2 regions of the Paenibacillus amylolyticus genome follow, and region 2 is predicted to be linked to the other one. Evidence: predicted binding sites of a transcription regulator. Region 2 holds the regulator's gene; the other holds the start of a gene.
What was found. Region 2 encodes CtsR, which represses protease genes until heat stress. Its sites were predicted from a motif close to ATGGTCAATAAAGGTCAAACA; they were not measured.
Positions count from the first base shown of each region.

Region 1: a site for CtsR is predicted at 6,793-6,813, ahead of clpP (ATP-dependent Clp endopeptidase proteolytic subunit ClpP). Genes of this name have one in related genera too.

Region 1 is NZ_CP145892.1:177,396-185,510, forward strand. It holds gene V6668_RS00870 (ROK family glucokinase) at 1-149, shown strand, start outside; gene rapZ (RNase adapter RapZ) at 201-1,100, shown strand; gene V6668_RS00880 (gluconeogenesis factor YvcK family protein) at 1,114-2,100, shown strand; gene whiA (DNA-binding protein WhiA) at 2,107-3,045, shown strand; gene V6668_RS00890 (HPr family phosphocarrier protein) at 3,275-3,544, shown strand; gene V6668_RS00895 (SIMPL domain-containing protein) at 3,701-4,453, shown strand; gene V6668_RS00900 (stalk domain-containing protein) at 4,843-5,940, shown strand; gene clpP (ATP-dependent Clp endopeptidase proteolytic subunit ClpP) at 6,108-6,704, opposite strand; tRNA gene V6668_RS00910 (tRNA-Arg) at 6,881-6,955, opposite strand; gene V6668_RS00915 (sugar-binding transcriptional regulator) at 7,383-8,115, shown strand, end outside.
Region 2 is NZ_CP145892.1:6,087,792-6,095,906, forward strand. It holds gene V6668_RS26980 (ATP-dependent Clp protease ATP-binding subunit) at 1-2,175, opposite strand, end outside; gene V6668_RS26985 (protein arginine kinase) at 2,360-3,430, opposite strand; gene V6668_RS26990 (UvrB/UvrC motif-containing protein) at 3,459-3,983, opposite strand; gene V6668_RS26995 (CtsR family transcriptional regulator) at 4,015-4,476, opposite strand; gene V6668_RS27000 (GNAT family N-acetyltransferase) at 4,938-6,113, opposite strand; rRNA gene rrf (5S ribosomal RNA) at 6,293-6,409, opposite strand; rRNA gene V6668_RS27010 (23S ribosomal RNA) at 6,485-8,115, opposite strand, start outside.

The DNA of each region.
Region 1 (8,115 bases), 1.0 Mb from region 2:
AAGCGGGCAATTTCTTGTTTGATGAAATCCGTACTGTGTTTGCTAAGCTGACGCCAGAACCGTTGCAAGATGGGGTTCAGATTCTGGAAGCTACACTTGGTAATAATGCAGGTATTGTGGGTGCAGCAGGTCTTCTCTTGCGTTCCTAGTATCCTCGTAACAATATATGAAGACAGCAATATGATAAGGAGGGGACATTTATGCTTGAAGGTGAAGGATCACCAGGCACAGGCGCCACGCTCATTATCATTACGGGCATGTCCGGAGCAGGTAAAACCATTGCAGTACAAAGCCTGGAGGATCTGGGTTTCTTCTGTGTGGATAATCTGCCGCCGGTATTGATTCCAAAATTTGCGGAACTAATTGAACAGTCAAACGGCAAGATTGGTAAGGTTGCATTGGTTATCGATCTGCGCGGGCGTGAATTCTTTACGGCTCTGTCCGAGTCTTTGAACTATATTAAAGATCATTTTACCATTCATTGCGAGATTTTATTCCTGGATGCTACAGATTCTGTACTTGTTCAGCGTTACAAAGAAAGCAGGCGCAGACATCCTCTGGCTCCTGAGGGCATGCCGCTGGATGGCATCCGACTGGAACGCAAGATGTTGGAGGAACTCAAAAACTCTGCGACTCAGGTACTGAATACAAGTACAATGAAGCCTGCTCAACTGAAAGAACGTATCATATCCCGTTTTTCTCATCTCGAGAGCCAAATGCTGTCGGTGAATATTACATCGTTTGGATTCAAGTATGGGATTCCGATTGATGCTGATCTGGTGTTTGATGTACGTTTTTTACCGAATCCACATTATATTGATCATTTGCGACCGAATACGGGACAGAATAGTGATGTGTACGAATATGTTATGAAGTGGCCAGAGACACAGGCGTTTCTGACCAAGCTGCTGGATATGCTGCATTTCCTGATTCCGCAATACCGGAAGGAAGGCAAAAGCCAGGTTATTATTGGAATCGGCTGTACCGGAGGCAAGCATCGTTCGGTAGCAATATCGGAATATTTGGGCAAGATGTTGGGAAGCAGCGAGACAGAAGCTGTTACCGTGAGCCATCGCGACGCTGACCGGGACCGTCATTGAAGAGGGTGAAGGGATGAAAGAGGCCGGACCACGAAGAGAACGTCCGAGAATAGTTGTAATGGGCGGCGGAACCGGATTATCCGTGATGCTGCGCGGTTTGAAAGAGAAGCCGCTGGATATCACGGCCATCGTCACAGTTGCAGATGACGGTGGAAGTTCAGGCATCCTGCGCAATGAGCTACAGATGCCGCCTCCGGGCGACATTCGCAACGTGCTTACGGCACTGGCTGATGTAGAACCATTGCTTTCAGATATGTTGAAGTACCGTTTCAATACAGGCGCGGGGCTTGCAGGCCACAGCTTGGGAAATTTGATTTTGGCTGCAATGACGGATATTTCGGGCGACTTTGTGACCGCAGTGCGGGAGCTTAGCCGCGTGTTTGCCGTTCGAGGTGAGGTATTGCCAGCCGCAGGCCAGGCCGTTGTGTTGCATGCCGAGATGGAAGATGGGACAATTATTACAGGTGAGTCCAAAATCCCTGAGGCGGGTGGACGCATCAAACGTGTTTTCCTTGAACCGGATCACGTGGAGCCGTTGCCAGAGGCAGTAGAGGCCATTCGTCAAGCTGATGCTATTCTGATCGGGCCAGGCAGCCTCTATACAAGCATCCTTCCCAATTTACTCGTACCTAAGCTTGCAGAAGCTGTGGTAGAGGCTGATGCGGTGAAGATGTTTATCTGTAATGTGATGACACAGCCGGGAGAAACAGATAACTATACGGTAAGTGACCACCTTAAGGCGGTACACGAGCATATAGGTCATCAGCTCTTCGACTATGTTATCGTAAATAATGGTGATATTCCGCTGCAAGTGCAAAATAAGTATGCGGAAAAAGGAGCAAAACCGGTTGTACTGGATATGAATGTACTCGAAAGTGCCGGTTATCAGGTGGTTGCAGATACCCTTGTTCTGTTCAAAACCTATCTGCGTCATGATGCTGACAAGTTAAGTCATCACATCTACCAACTGGTACAAAATTGGATGTTACGGAAGAGGTGAAGTCCCATGTCGTTTGCAGCACAGACCAAAAAAGAATTAACCATGATCGAGAGCGAACCGTGCTGCGAAAAGGCGGAACTTTCAGCCCTCATCCGTATGCTTGGTGCAGTGCAGTTATCGAATAAAAAAGTGATCTTGGATATTTCGACGGAGAATGCCGCGATTGCAAGACGGGCATACTCTCTGCTTAAAAAGCATTTTCAAGTGCATACGGAATTACTGGTCCGCAAAAAAATGCGGCTGAAAAAGAACAATGTATATATTGTTCGTATTCCAACCATGGTACAGGAGATTCTCAATAGTCTTCATATTGTATCTGAGGGCTTTCTCTTTACCCCAGGGATCAGTACGGAATTGTTTCAACAAAACTGTTGTAAACGGGCCTATCTTCGCGGTGCATTTCTGGCCGGTGGATCGGTTAATAATCCGGAAGGTTCCTCGTACCATCTGGAGATTGCGTCCATGTATGAAGAGCACTGTCAGGCACTGGTTGACCTGGCCAATGAATTTCATCTGAATGCCCGGTGTATAGAACGGAAAAAAGGATTCATCCTATACATTAAGGAAGGCGAGAAAATCATTGAGCTGCTCAGCATCATTGGTGCTCATCAGGCCTTGTTCAAGTTTGAAGACGTACGGATTATGCGCGACATGCGTAACTCCGTTAATCGGATTGTCAATTGTGAGACCGCCAACCTGAATAAGACCATCGGAGCGGCGGTGAGGCAAATCGATAATATCCGGTTGTTACAAAAGGAAGTTGGTCTGGAATCTTTGCCTGAGAAGCTTCGCGAAGTGGCGGAAGTTCGACTCGCTCATCCGGATATCAACTTGAAGGAAGTTGGCGAGCTCCTTAAAGGTACAGTCAGCAAGTCGGGAGTGAACCATCGGCTTCGTAAAATTGATGAGCTGGCTGAGAAAGTACGCACAGAACGTTATGGTTAAGACGGAGTAGGGTAAAGTAACAAGGTCGGGAAAGTCAGCCGTTAAGGATCTGGGAGACTCACTTAGGTCATTGGATGCGCTGTGCAAAAGATGAAATTAGGGCAAGATAATGTCCTCCAAAGCACCCTGAGTTTTTTCTTCTAGTGTCCTGCACGGGTTAATGGTATAATGTTGTATAAATATAATTGTGTATTTAATGTCCAGATTTCATAATAGGGGGTAAGTTTCCATGACAAAGCACCCGGTAGTTGTCCGTTTGAAAACGGGTCTCCATGCCAGACCTGCGGCACTGTTCGTTCAAGAAGCGAATAAGTACTCGTCTGAAGTGTTCGTCGAGAAGGACGACAAAAAAGTTAATGCAAAAAGTATCATGGGGATCATGAGCCTTGCAATTAGCACAGGTACGGAAATCCAGATTAGTGCAGAAGGCGCGGATGCCGAACAGGCTGTAAACGCTTTAGTTAGTCTGGTAAGCAAGGAAGAGCTCGAAAACCAATAAGATATGATCAATCTAATGAAGAAGTCCCGAAAGGGGCTTTTTTGTGTTTTTCACGTTTATGCTATCGTCAAGTGCAACATTATGGAATTTGTCCCGTCTGTTAAGGTATCAAATCGTTTAAAGTTTGAGATGTTAACACATAAGGAGGCTATCGTGATGGGTAAACAATGGATGAAACCGTTTGGTGCGGTGCTGGTGGCAAGTACGTTGCTTATTGGAGGAACAGCATGGGTTGCACCAGGTAACTATGCTTACGCTGCAGAGGTTCAGGGTGTACAACAGAATGTGATTAATGTTGTGGGTAAAGGTGAGATTCAGGTGAAGCCTGATATCGCTTATCTGTCCATTGGTGTGAACAGTACTGCAGAGACAGCTGCATCTGCTCAAAAAGCGAATGCTGCCAAAGTTCAAAAGGTATCCAACTTGCTGAAGAATACGTGGAAGATCAGTGCAGACGACATTCAAACGAGTCAGTTCTCTGTACAACCCAACTATACGTATAGCGAAAAAGACGGACAACAAATTAAAGGATATACAGCGCATCATACGCTGACAGTCACATATCGTCAGATGGATAAGATTGGCGAGTTGCTCGATGCTGCTTCGGGTGCGGGTGCCAACAATATTGAAAACGTGCGCTTTACTGTAGAAAATCCGGAAAGTTATGAGTCCCAAGTGATTGAAAAAGCTGTTGCCAATGCAGATGTGAAAGCGGGCGCCATTGCAAAAGCAGTTAAACGTCAACTGGGTGCTGTTCTTTCCGTGAGCCAAGGTGATGCCAATGTGCCTGTATTCTATGCAAGCGAGGCGTTGATGTCCAAAGCACAAGATACAGCAGGTGGCACTGAGATTGAAACAGGCCAGGTTAAAGTAAGCACAATCCTGAATATCACGTATGAAATGAAATAAACAAGAGTGAACTAAGGATTGTAAGCTCAAGTAACCTTTATAAGTGTCATTTGAAGGGTACAACGAAATAATGACAAAGACTTTGTCCTGTGGACAGAGTCTTTTTTTGTTGGAAAAGCAAACTTTGATGAAGTTAGATAGGAGGGAACTTTATTCGAAGCAACATGAAATGTTGTATATTGGTATCTTTTTTGTATAGTTGTTCGTGACAAAAAGGTCATATCCCCATATATTTTCCTACTGATATTCATCAACATTGTAACTCGAGCTGTAAACCTTTCCGAAATCGGGTTAATTATAATAGAGAGGTGAGCGTATGAGATATGCGATCAGGTCAGGATTACATACGCAATGATCCCTAATTGTGAATTCGGAGAGGAGTTTTATATATGACATCATGGAAAAAATGGACAAGTGCATTGCTCGCAGCAGGAATTATTGTAGGTAGCGGTTCGGTGTGGCAGGACAGTTCGGTTCAGGCGGCATCGGTATCCTCGAAAGTGACAACCACAGCTGAGGTGACCCTGAAGTCGGGTGGAAAAACACTGACTCAAAAAGGACTTCTTCAAGGTGGTTCAACTTGGGTATCTCTTACGGCAGTTAAAGATGTGGCAGGTGGAACGCTGAAATATGATGCGAAAACCAAAGAGTACGCTTTGACAGCAGCCAATAACACAATGACGATCAGCCTATTGGATGGCGAGCCGAGTGTTCGAATTAACAACTATTATCCTCAAGTGGACGCAAAGCTGATCAACGGCAGATTATATATCCCATTCTCGGCAATGAGAGATTATCTGGGTGTACAGGGGAATTGGGATAGCAAAACCAAAACGTTGACACTCAGCAAAGTGAAACAAAATAACGTTAAAATTAAAGCGGCAACAGTTAATGTTACTGTAAAAAATGCTGAAGTAGATGTTCAATATCCGCAAGTGAGTGGACTTGCCAGCAAAGAAGCTGAAGCGGCGATCAACAAAGTGTTGAAAGACGAAGTGGATGCGTATGTAGCTGACTTCAAGAAACAGACATCTGAATTCGGCGGTGCAACAGCCAACCGTCCATATGCATTTGAGAGCTCCTATGTAGTGACGTACAACGAAAAAGGCGTGCTGGGACTCATTACACAACGATACGAAGATTATGCTGGCGCTCATGGTATGACGTACCGTACGGGCCACACCTTTGCACTGGACACAGGTAAGGAGCTTACGTTAGATGATGTGCTGCAAAATAACAAAACCATGCGCGAGACGTTGAGTAAAAAAGTGGGTGAACAACTGAAAGCCCGCGGTGGATACCTCGACGGTTATAAAGGGTTAAATAAAGATCAAGATTTCTATGTGACACCAACGGGTGTAGTTGTGTTCTTCCAGTTGTATGAGTATACGGCGTACGCAGAGGGATTCCCTGAAATGCCATTTACGTACAAAGAGCTTCTCCCTAAAGGCACGGAACCTTTCAATAATGTAAATGGAACCAAATAAAGAATCATTATTATGCACTCTTAAGTTTTCTTCCTTATAAAATGAAAAAAGAAGCCCCCATCATAATTATGATGAGGGCTTCTTCTCGTATAGACAACACAATTATATGTTGCTGATTACGTTAGGTGTTGATTATGTTAACGCATAGACCGTGGTCTACGTCACACTTAGATGCCTTGTGATCCTACGTTTTCGATGACTTTATCAATGATACCGTAATCGGCGGCTTCAGCAGCACTCATGAAGTAGTCACGATCTGTATCTTTCTCAATCCGCTCCAGCGGTTGACCTGAACGCTCAGAGATGATGCGGTTCAACGTATCACGCATTTTCAGGATGCGACGAGCACGGATTTCGATGTCAGAAGCCTGACCTTGTGCACCACCAAGTGGTTGGTGAATCATAATTTCACTGTTTGGTAATGCAAAACGTTTACCTTTTGCACCGGCATTCAGCAAGAATGCACCCATGGAAGCCGCCATACCTACACAGATGGTAGATACATCCGGTTTGATGAATTGCATTGTATCGTAAATGGCCATACCGGCTGTAATCGATCCGCCTGGGCTGTTGATGTATAAGTGAATGTCTTTCTCCGGATCTTCCGCAGCCAGGAACAACATCTGTGCCATAATGGCATTAGCCACTACGTCATTAACATCGCTACCAAGGAAAATAATACGATCCTTCAGCAATCTGGAGTAGATGTCGTAGGCGCGCTCACCCCGGTTGCTCTGTTCAACGACCATTGGAATAAAACTCACGTGAAAAACCTCCTTGGAATGTAAATGTTATTGGTGTTTATACTTAAACTGTTACCGTATTACCCACATAATAAACAATTCCAAACAAAAAGTCAAAGAAAGTCAAACTAACTTGCAAAAAAAAGAAACCTTTCCGGTTTCATTGGTTAAATGGGTTATGAGCTGTTAAATAAAAATGGCGCGCCCGCCAAGAATCGAACTTGGATCTCAGGCTTCGGAGGCCTACGTCATATCCATTGGACCACGGGCGCACATTATGTGACAGCAATAATGATTATAGCTCATGGAATATTTAATTGCAAGCAGTTCGTTATGTATGTTGGTTTGGATTGAGCTAAAAATGATCATGATGAAGAAGAGTGGATAAAGAGTGCATTTAAGTAAATGCTATTAGAGGTTTTGGACATGCCGTATGAAATGTGATTCTGAGCGATATGTAGATTGAATTCATTTGTTTCTTCTATATATGGTATGCGTGAGCTAGTCCTTGATCATGGAAGTCTAGGATTGTGAAAATAGGCGCGTACAAACGCTGAATGCGTGTCGAAATAACACGTTGAAACACTTGCATGTCACGTCAGTTTTAGGTAGAATAGACGTGGGACTTAAAAAGTTAACCCGGGACGTTTTAGGGCCATGAAAGAGAGCTTAGAACGAGAACTTGCGGGAGTGGAAAGCATGCGAACGATTTTAGAAGTACAAAAGCAGCTTCTGCCTGATCTCATGGATATCTTGAAAAAGAGGTATACGATTCTACAACAGATCATGTTATCGGATGTGATCGGACGGAGAACGTTAGCTAATTCCATGCAGATGACCGAGCGGGTTCTGAGGGCTGAGACCGATCTGTTAAAGGCTCAGGGACTTATTGAAATTGACAGTGCAGGAATGAAGATCAGCGAGGCAGGGTATGATTTGCTGCAGCAGTTAGAGCCCGTAGCCAAAGAGTTGTTCGGATTATCCGAGCTGGAAGAGCGCATCAAGCAAGCCTACGGTCTGCAAAAGGTAGTTGTGGTTCCTGGCGATTCGGACGTTTCTCCATTTGCCAAAAGGGAACTGGGCAGAGCCGGAGCGAAGGCTCTCGGCAATATCATGAGTGACAACGACGTTGTCGCCGTTACTGGTGGTTCAACAACGGCCGAAGTCGCAGAACAACTAAATCCGCCAACATCGCTCAAAGGTGTCTGGTTCGTACCAGCACGCGGTGGACTTGGAGAAAGCCTTGAAATTCAGGCTAATACGATCGCATCCACAATGGCAAAACGGGTAGGGGCGCAATACAAACTCCTGCATGTACCGGATTTGCTCAGTGATCATGCCTATGAATCATTAATCCAGGACCCTAGTGTTCAGGAGATTCTGCAGCTGATCAGGCAATCACGGATTGTTATTCATGGAATTGGTGATGCCG
Region 2 (8,115 bases):
CGTAACAATTTCAGCGATGTGTTTTTCTTCGAGTGAATGGAACACGATAATTTCATCAATCCGGTTAAGGAACTCTGGACGGAAGCTTTTCTTCAGCTCATCCATCACTTTCCCCTTCATGTTGTCATAATCTGCTCCTGCATCTACAACTGCAGTGAAGCCCAGTGTAGAGTTACGTTTGATCGCTTCGGCACCCACGTTGGATGTTAGAATGATCAGCGTATTGCGGAAGTCAACGACGCGACCTTTGGAATCCGTCAGACGACCATCCTCAAGCACTTGTAACAAGATATTGAATACTTCTGGATGTGCTTTCTCGATTTCATCGAGCAGGACTACGGAATATGGTTTGCGACGAACTTTCTCTGTCAGCTGGCCACCTTCTTCGTACCCAACATATCCTGGAGGCGCTCCGACAAGTCGGGAAGTCGAGTGCTTCTCACCATACTCGGACATATCAATCCGGATTACTGCATTTTCATCGCCGAACATCGCTTCAGCCAGAGCACGAGCAAGTTCTGTTTTACCTACCCCTGTAGGGCCGAGGAAAATGAATGAACCCATCGGACGTTTTGGATCTTTAAGTCCCGCACGAGCACGACGAACCGCACGGCTGACAGACTTCACTGCCTCATCCTGACCGATGACACGTTCATGTAGAATAGACTCCAGATTCATCAGACGCTGTGTCTCTTCTTCTTTCAGTTGGTTCACAGGGATTCCTGTCCAGCTGGCTACCACTTGTGCGATATCCTCAGGAGTAACCTCGGAATCGGTGCGACCTTGTTTCTCTTTCCACTGGTTCTTCGTTACATCCAGCTCTTCACGGATTTTTTGTTCCGTATCACGCAGAGCTGCTGCTTTTTCGAACTCCTGACTTTGAACTGCAGCGTCTTTTTCCTTACGGATATCTTCCAGACGGCTTTCCAGTTGTTTCAGGTTTGGTGGGATCGTGTAAGAGTTCAATCTTACTTTGGAACCCGCTTCATCAATCAGGTCAATCGCTTTATCTGGCAGGAAACGGTCTGTAATGTAACGGTCAGACAGTTTAACCGCCTGCACAATTGCTTCGTCCGTAATTTTCACGCGGTGATGCGCCTCATAACGGTCACGCAAGCCGTGCAAGATTTGAATCGCTTCTTCCGGAGAAGGCTGATCTACAGTAATCGGTTGGAAACGACGCTCAAGCGCTGCATCCTTCTCGATGTATTTACGATATTCATCCAGTGTTGTCGCACCGATACATTGCAATTCTCCACGGGCCAGAGCCGGTTTCAAAATGTTAGAAGCATCGATGGCACCTTCAGCTCCGCCTGCGCCAATCAAGGTATGCAATTCGTCGATAAACAGGACAATGTTACCTGCTTGGCGAATCTCATCCATGATTTTTTTTAGACGATCTTCGAACTCACCACGATATTTGGTTCCAGCCACTACAGAACCCATATCCAGGGTCATTACACGTTTGTCGCGCAATGTTTCCGGAATCTCATTTGCAATAATTTTTTGTGCAAGGCCTTCAGCAATCGCTGTTTTACCTACACCTGGCTCACCGATCAATACCGGGTTGTTCTTCGTACGACGGCTGAGCACCTGAATGACACGTTCAATTTCTTTGCTACGTCCAATGACTGGGTCCAGGTTGTTCTCTCTCGCATAAGCCGTGAGATCACGTGCCAGACTGTCCAGCGTTGGTGTACTTACATTGGCAGGTGTGCCATTATGACTGGATACAGCTTCACTGCTGCCAAGCAATTGCAGCACTTGTTGCCGTGCTTTGTTCAGGCTAATTCCCAGGTTATTGAGCACACGTGCTGCAACACCTTCGCCTTCACGAATCAATCCGAGCAGGATATGCTCTGTGCCTACATAAGTGTGGCCCAATTTACGAGCTTCATCCATAGACAGTTCAATTACTTTTTTCGCACGTGGCGTATATGCAATGTTGGTAGGTTGCTCTTGGCCACGGCCAATTAGCGTTTCTACTTCATCCTGAATTTTTTCCAATCCGAGTCCCAGGCCGATCAGTGCTTTGGCTGCGATGCCTTCGCCTTCACGAATGAGGCCGAGCAAAATATGCTCAGTACCGATGTTATTATGACCGAGACGGACAGCTTCTTCCTGCGCGAGTGCGAGCACCTTTTGGGCCCGTTCCGTAAATCTTCCAAACATCATATCTCCTGCACCTCCATGGTTTTGGATAAAACGAGGTCATGTAATGAAATAACCGTCGTATTCTTCATATCATTTTTGTTTGCAGCCGTGCTGCGAATAAAGTCATTTGGCATTTGTACATGCCTTATTATATAAAAGCCGCAATGCGGCATGAAACCATAATTCAATACTATATCAGGCTAAACTAGGACTGCTTCGCTGCATTGATCGTATCACGAATCAACTGAGCACGGTATATGTCACGCTCATCTGTGCGCATATCTTCCCCGAATGTTTTCTGCAAAAATCCCGGCTGTGTCATCACATTCAACTCATTCATTACCGTGATGGACAGTCCATCCAACAATCCGAGATCCACGCCAAGGCGTACATCCGATAAGCGCTGTGCAGCTTCCTTGGAATCAACAATAGCTGCATGAGACAATATGCCATAAGAACGCATGACCCGATCCGTAATCCGAAGTCTGGAGTCGGTAATTAACCGTTCTCTCGCTGTACGTTCATGACCAATCATCTGTAACACAACACCATGCAGGTTCTCAATGACTTCCTGTTCGGTCTGTCCCAATGTAATCTGATTCGAGATCTGGAACAGGTTACCCATCGCCTCGCTACCTTCACCGTATATTCCTCTTACCGTCAATCCCACTTGGGAAACTGCGGTTAGAATACGGCCTATCTGTTGCGTCATCACCAGAGCAGGCAAGTGCATCATAACCGATGCTCTGACACCTGTACCTACATTAGTAGGACAGCTGGTTAAGTATCCTCTGCGATCATCAAAAGCATAATCCACATGCGCTTCAAAAGCATCATCTATTGCGGAAGCTTTCTCCCAGGCTTCTTTCACCTGGAACCCCGGATAGAGGCACTGGATACGAAGATGATCCTCTTCGTTAATCATAATACTGACTGACTCATCCTCACTGAGAATAACCGCACCATTCCTGGATTCATTCGCAAGACTTGGACTGATGAGATGTTTCTCCACCAGCACCCGTTTGTCGAGTTCGTCAATATCGATCAGATCCAACGTATGAAAATCCCCAAAGGCATGAACGTCATCGTATTGAAGTACTTCGCTCAGCTTATTCAGCACCTCTTCCGATTGCTCATTGGAAGCCAGCATCGGAAACGGAACATGCTGAAGGTTGCGTGCAATCCGGACACGGCTGCTAATGACAATTTCGGAATCAGCCGCATCACTGCGCATCCAGTCGCTGAGCGCCTTCTCTGTAAAGCGCAGATTAGGCATTACGCATCCCTCCTACTCATGACCAACTTTACTCCTGAGCTATTCCTTTTTCAAGTCCTCTGATCTGGTCACGGATCTGGGCCGCCTCTTCAAATTCCTCTTGTGCGATGCTCTCTTGGAGCTCACGCTTCAGATCAGCAATTTGCCGTTTCACCTTGATGCGACCACCAGCTCGTGCAGGCACTTTGCCTACATGGGACGTATTACCATGAACCCGCTTGAACAAAGGATCCAGACGGCTGTCAAAATATTTATAACATGAACTGCAGCCGAACCGGCCTATCTTACTAAATTGAGCGTACGTCATACCACACTCTTCACATTGAAGTGCTTTTGCAGGTGGTGTTCCTGCCGATCCACTTTTGCCGGCTGGATCAAAATCAAGCAATCCGGACAACAAGTTGTGAATGGAAAACCCACCTGCTGTTCCAGGGATCATTTCCCCTTTTTCACGGGCACATGACTCACAAATATGGAATTCCGTCTTCTCTCCATTTACGATCTTCGTAAAATGAAGTGTCGCCGGACGTTTATTGCATTCTTGGCACAGCATATTGATGTACCTCCTTTGACCCCGATAGTTTTCATTTACCGAGCAAAGATATTAACATCGCCTTCAACATTCTGGCACGAATTTGATCCCGGTAAGGAAGTTTGACCAATATAACCTCTCTAGATACAGCAGCTCGCATCAACCCGGCTTCCCGCTTGTTCAAGAAGCGCGCTTCTTCCAATTGATAGATCAGACCTTCGGCAGCTGTCTGCCCGATCTCTTCACCAATACTATGGTGCAAATGATTATGCAGAGCTGATTGGGCCGGTAATTCAATGCGCTGTATGCGAACATAACCACCACCGCCGCGTTTACTCTCTACCAGGTATCCCTTCTCGAGTGTAAAACGTGTGCTGATGACATAATTGATCTGGGAAGGTACACATGAGAATTGATCTGCCAGATCATTACGCTGAATTTCAACCATTCCTTCGGGACTTTCATGCAAAATACTCTTCAGATATCGTTCGATAATATCAGAGATATTACGCATCCAATCATCCTCCACTGTCTGAAACGTTAAGTCAATAAGGACCCACACGCCCCCACAGAGTACACCTTCTCTACCCATTTAACCAATCAGGGAAACAGCGAATCTTGCTTCCACAGGTGTTAACAGGAGAGCGAAGGAAGCACGAAGGTCCTTTAATATTCCCTTGATCCTCCGATGAAATGAATCCCGTATATTGGCGATCATGCATCAGATTGTAGAAAGAAAGCTACTTAAGTATTAAACCTTTAGTTGACTTTGACTTTCTTTGACTTTATAACCATTATAGCATATTTTGTGGTTTTGCCAAGTGGGGTCACTATTCATTTTTTACGATTTTACACGAAATATTCCCCGGACACAAAAAAACCTCCCCAAAATTGCTGGAGAAGTCCATTTGTCTTTCAATCACGCCGTATTTCTATATAAGCTAATCAAGTTAAATGGAGCAGTGGGCATAGTCATCAGAAGAAATCGAGCAAATAGGTTTCCTGTTCAGGAATCGCTTGTTCCAAAGCCTTGATTGCTGTGTTCGGTCCGTGAATTCTTCCGATTCGTGCCATTTCCGTTGGTCTGCGATATCCCATCAGCACCGCGGTAAGGGATTGAATATCCACCTTAATGATCTGATCATCAGTAATTGGCTCCGATGTTTTCCATATGGACGCTGTTCCGTTCATTGCCACGTTTAATTGCCATACCCCTTCATTCCATGGAGCGTGGGCATCTTCTACCTGAAGTACAATCTGCACTGGTGAGTCCTGGCTTGCAAATGGATACTGGGATATAAACTGCTCTACACTAACGATACGCGCCATAAAATAAGGTACAATCTCCTGCTGAATCCGTGGGTTATCCAATTGGAAGGCAAGCGTATCACTGGCAGGCGCCTGCAACGTAACTTCCTGGATCATGGAATCATGGTTAGCAATAAAGGTCCACAGCCCTTGCCTAGCCTCTTCATTCAGATAGATGATCTCTTTAATGGTAAATTTATTTTCCTTAACCTCATATAAAAGATAACCTTGTGCTGCATCAGCTTCATCGTAATATACAGCCTTCTGGCTGGTCCCATTAACAAGAACTGAATTCTCCCACCTTGCATCATCCCGAACCAGAGTTCCGTTATAACGCTCAGCATAAGCACTGTATACTTCCTTTAATATGCTGAGGCCCGGATCCCCACGCCGAATTGTTCCAGGTGTCGCTTTTTTCTGAGGCAAATGAGCTGTAGGTACTTTATAACGTTTAAATTCAACATACGTCTCCCATCCATACTTCCGATAGAAACCAAAAGAGAATGGATGCAAGAATGATATGCTCTGTTTGTTACGATTCATTTCTTCCAACGCATGTTTCAGCAGACCCGCTACCCAGCCTTTGCGTCTATACTCTGGCCAGGTGGCAACACCCGCAATACCGCCCATCTCGAACGATCTGCCATGAATATAGGTTTGAAAAGGAATGATGTGAAGTTTGGCTCCTAGCTGCCCGTCCTCATATACACCCCATATATCCTGTGACGAAAATTGACTCCGCCGTTTTTCTTTCTGTTCTTCACTCATTACTACTTGAAAAGCATATTCGGAGAGTGCCATCGCCGGTTCAAAATCATCTACCGTCAATTTCTGAATTTCCATGTTGTCCTACACCCCATTCGCTAGAGTTATATCAATCCAAATCATGGCCTGATATCTGATATATGTACCCCTTAGAGTGTGTCAGAGGATTCTTACAAAGTCAAATAAAGAGATGCTTCCGCATCCCCTAAAATAAACAAATAAAAACCACCACCGAATAACATCGGCAGTGGTTCTTCGCTTGGCGGCGTCCTACTCTCCCAAGACCCTGCGGTCCAAGTACCATCGGCGCTAGAGGGCTTAACGGTCGTGTTCGGGATGGGTACGTGTGGAACCCCTCCGCCATCGCCACCAAACGCATAGCTTACATTTCAGAGTGTTGTTCTCTGAAAACTAGATTCGAAACGAAACATGCGAATTACAACTTGCTATTGGATAAGCCCTCGACCGATTAGTACTGGTCAGCTCCATGCATTGCTGCACTTCCACCCCCAGCCTATCTACCTCGTCGTCTTCAAGGGGTCTTACATACTGGGAAATCTCATCTTGAGGGGGGCTTCACGCTTAGATGCTTTCAGCGTTTATCCCGTCCGTACATAGCTACCCAGCGGTGCTCCTGGCGGAACAACTGGTACACCAGCGGTACGTCCATCCCGGTCCTCTCGTACTAAGGACAGCTCCTCTCAAATTTCCTACGCCCACGACAGATAGGGACCGAACTGTCTCACGACGTTCTGAACCCAGCTCGCGTACCGCTTTAATGGGCGAACAGCCCAACCCTTGGGACCTACTTCAGCCCCAGGATGCGATGAGCCGACATCGAGGTGCCAAACCTCCCCGTCGATGTGGACTCTTGGGGGAGATAAGCCTGTTATCCCCAGGGTAGCTTTTATCCGTTGAGCGATGGCCCTTCCATGCGGTACCACCGGATCACTAAGCCCGACTTTCGTCCCTGCTCGACTTGTAGGTCTCGCAGTCAAGCTCCCTTATGCCTTTGCACTCTTCGAATGATTTCCAACCATTCTGAGGGAACCTTTGGGCGCCTCCGTTACTCTTTAGGAGGCGACCGCCCCAGTCAAACTGCCCACCTGACACTGTCCCCGCACCGGATTACGGTACCAGGTTAGAACCTAGATACGATCAGGGTGGTATCCCAACGTTGCCTCCACGCAAGCTGGCGCTCACGTTTCAAAGGCTCCCACCTATCCTGTACAGATCGTACCCAAATTCAATATCAAGCTGCAGTAAAGCTCCATGGGGTCTTTCCGTCTTGTCGCGGGTAACCTGCATCTTCACAGGTATTAAAATTTCACCGGATCTCTCGTTGAGACAGCGCCCAAGTCGTTACGCCATTCGTGCGGGTCAGAATTTACCTGACAAGGAATTTCGCTACCTTAGGACCGTTATAGTTACGGCCGCCGTTTACTGGGGCTTCGGTTCACAGCTTCGGATTGCTCCTAACCACTCCCCTTAACCTTCCAGCACCGGGCAGGCGTCAGCCCGTATACTTCGCCTTACGGCTTCGCACAGACCTGTGTTTTTGCTAAACAGTCGCTTGGGCCTTTTCACTGCGGCCCCCTCGTGCTATTCACACTACCGGGGCACCCCTTCTCCCGAAGTTACGGGGTCATTTTGCCGAGTTCCTTAACGAGAGTTCTTCCGCGCGCCTTAGAATACTCTTCTCGCCTACCTGTGTCGGTTTGCGGTACGGGCACCATCACCTGGCTAGAGGCTTTTCTTGGCAGTGTGAGATCATGACCTTCGCTACTATAATTTTCGCTCCCCATCACAGCTCAGCCTTACAATGTGCGGATTTGCCTACACATCAGCCTTACTGCTTAGACGGACATCCATCAGTCCGCGTCACTACCCTACTGCGTCCCCCCATTGCTCATAACGGCTTACGGTGGTACAGGAATTTCGACCTGTTGTCCTTCGACTACGCCTTTCGGCCTCGCCTTAGGTCCCGACTTACCCTGAGCGGACGAGCCTTCCTCAGGAACCCTTAGGCTTTCGGCGGATCAGATTCTCACTGATCTTTTCGTTACTCATACCGGCATTC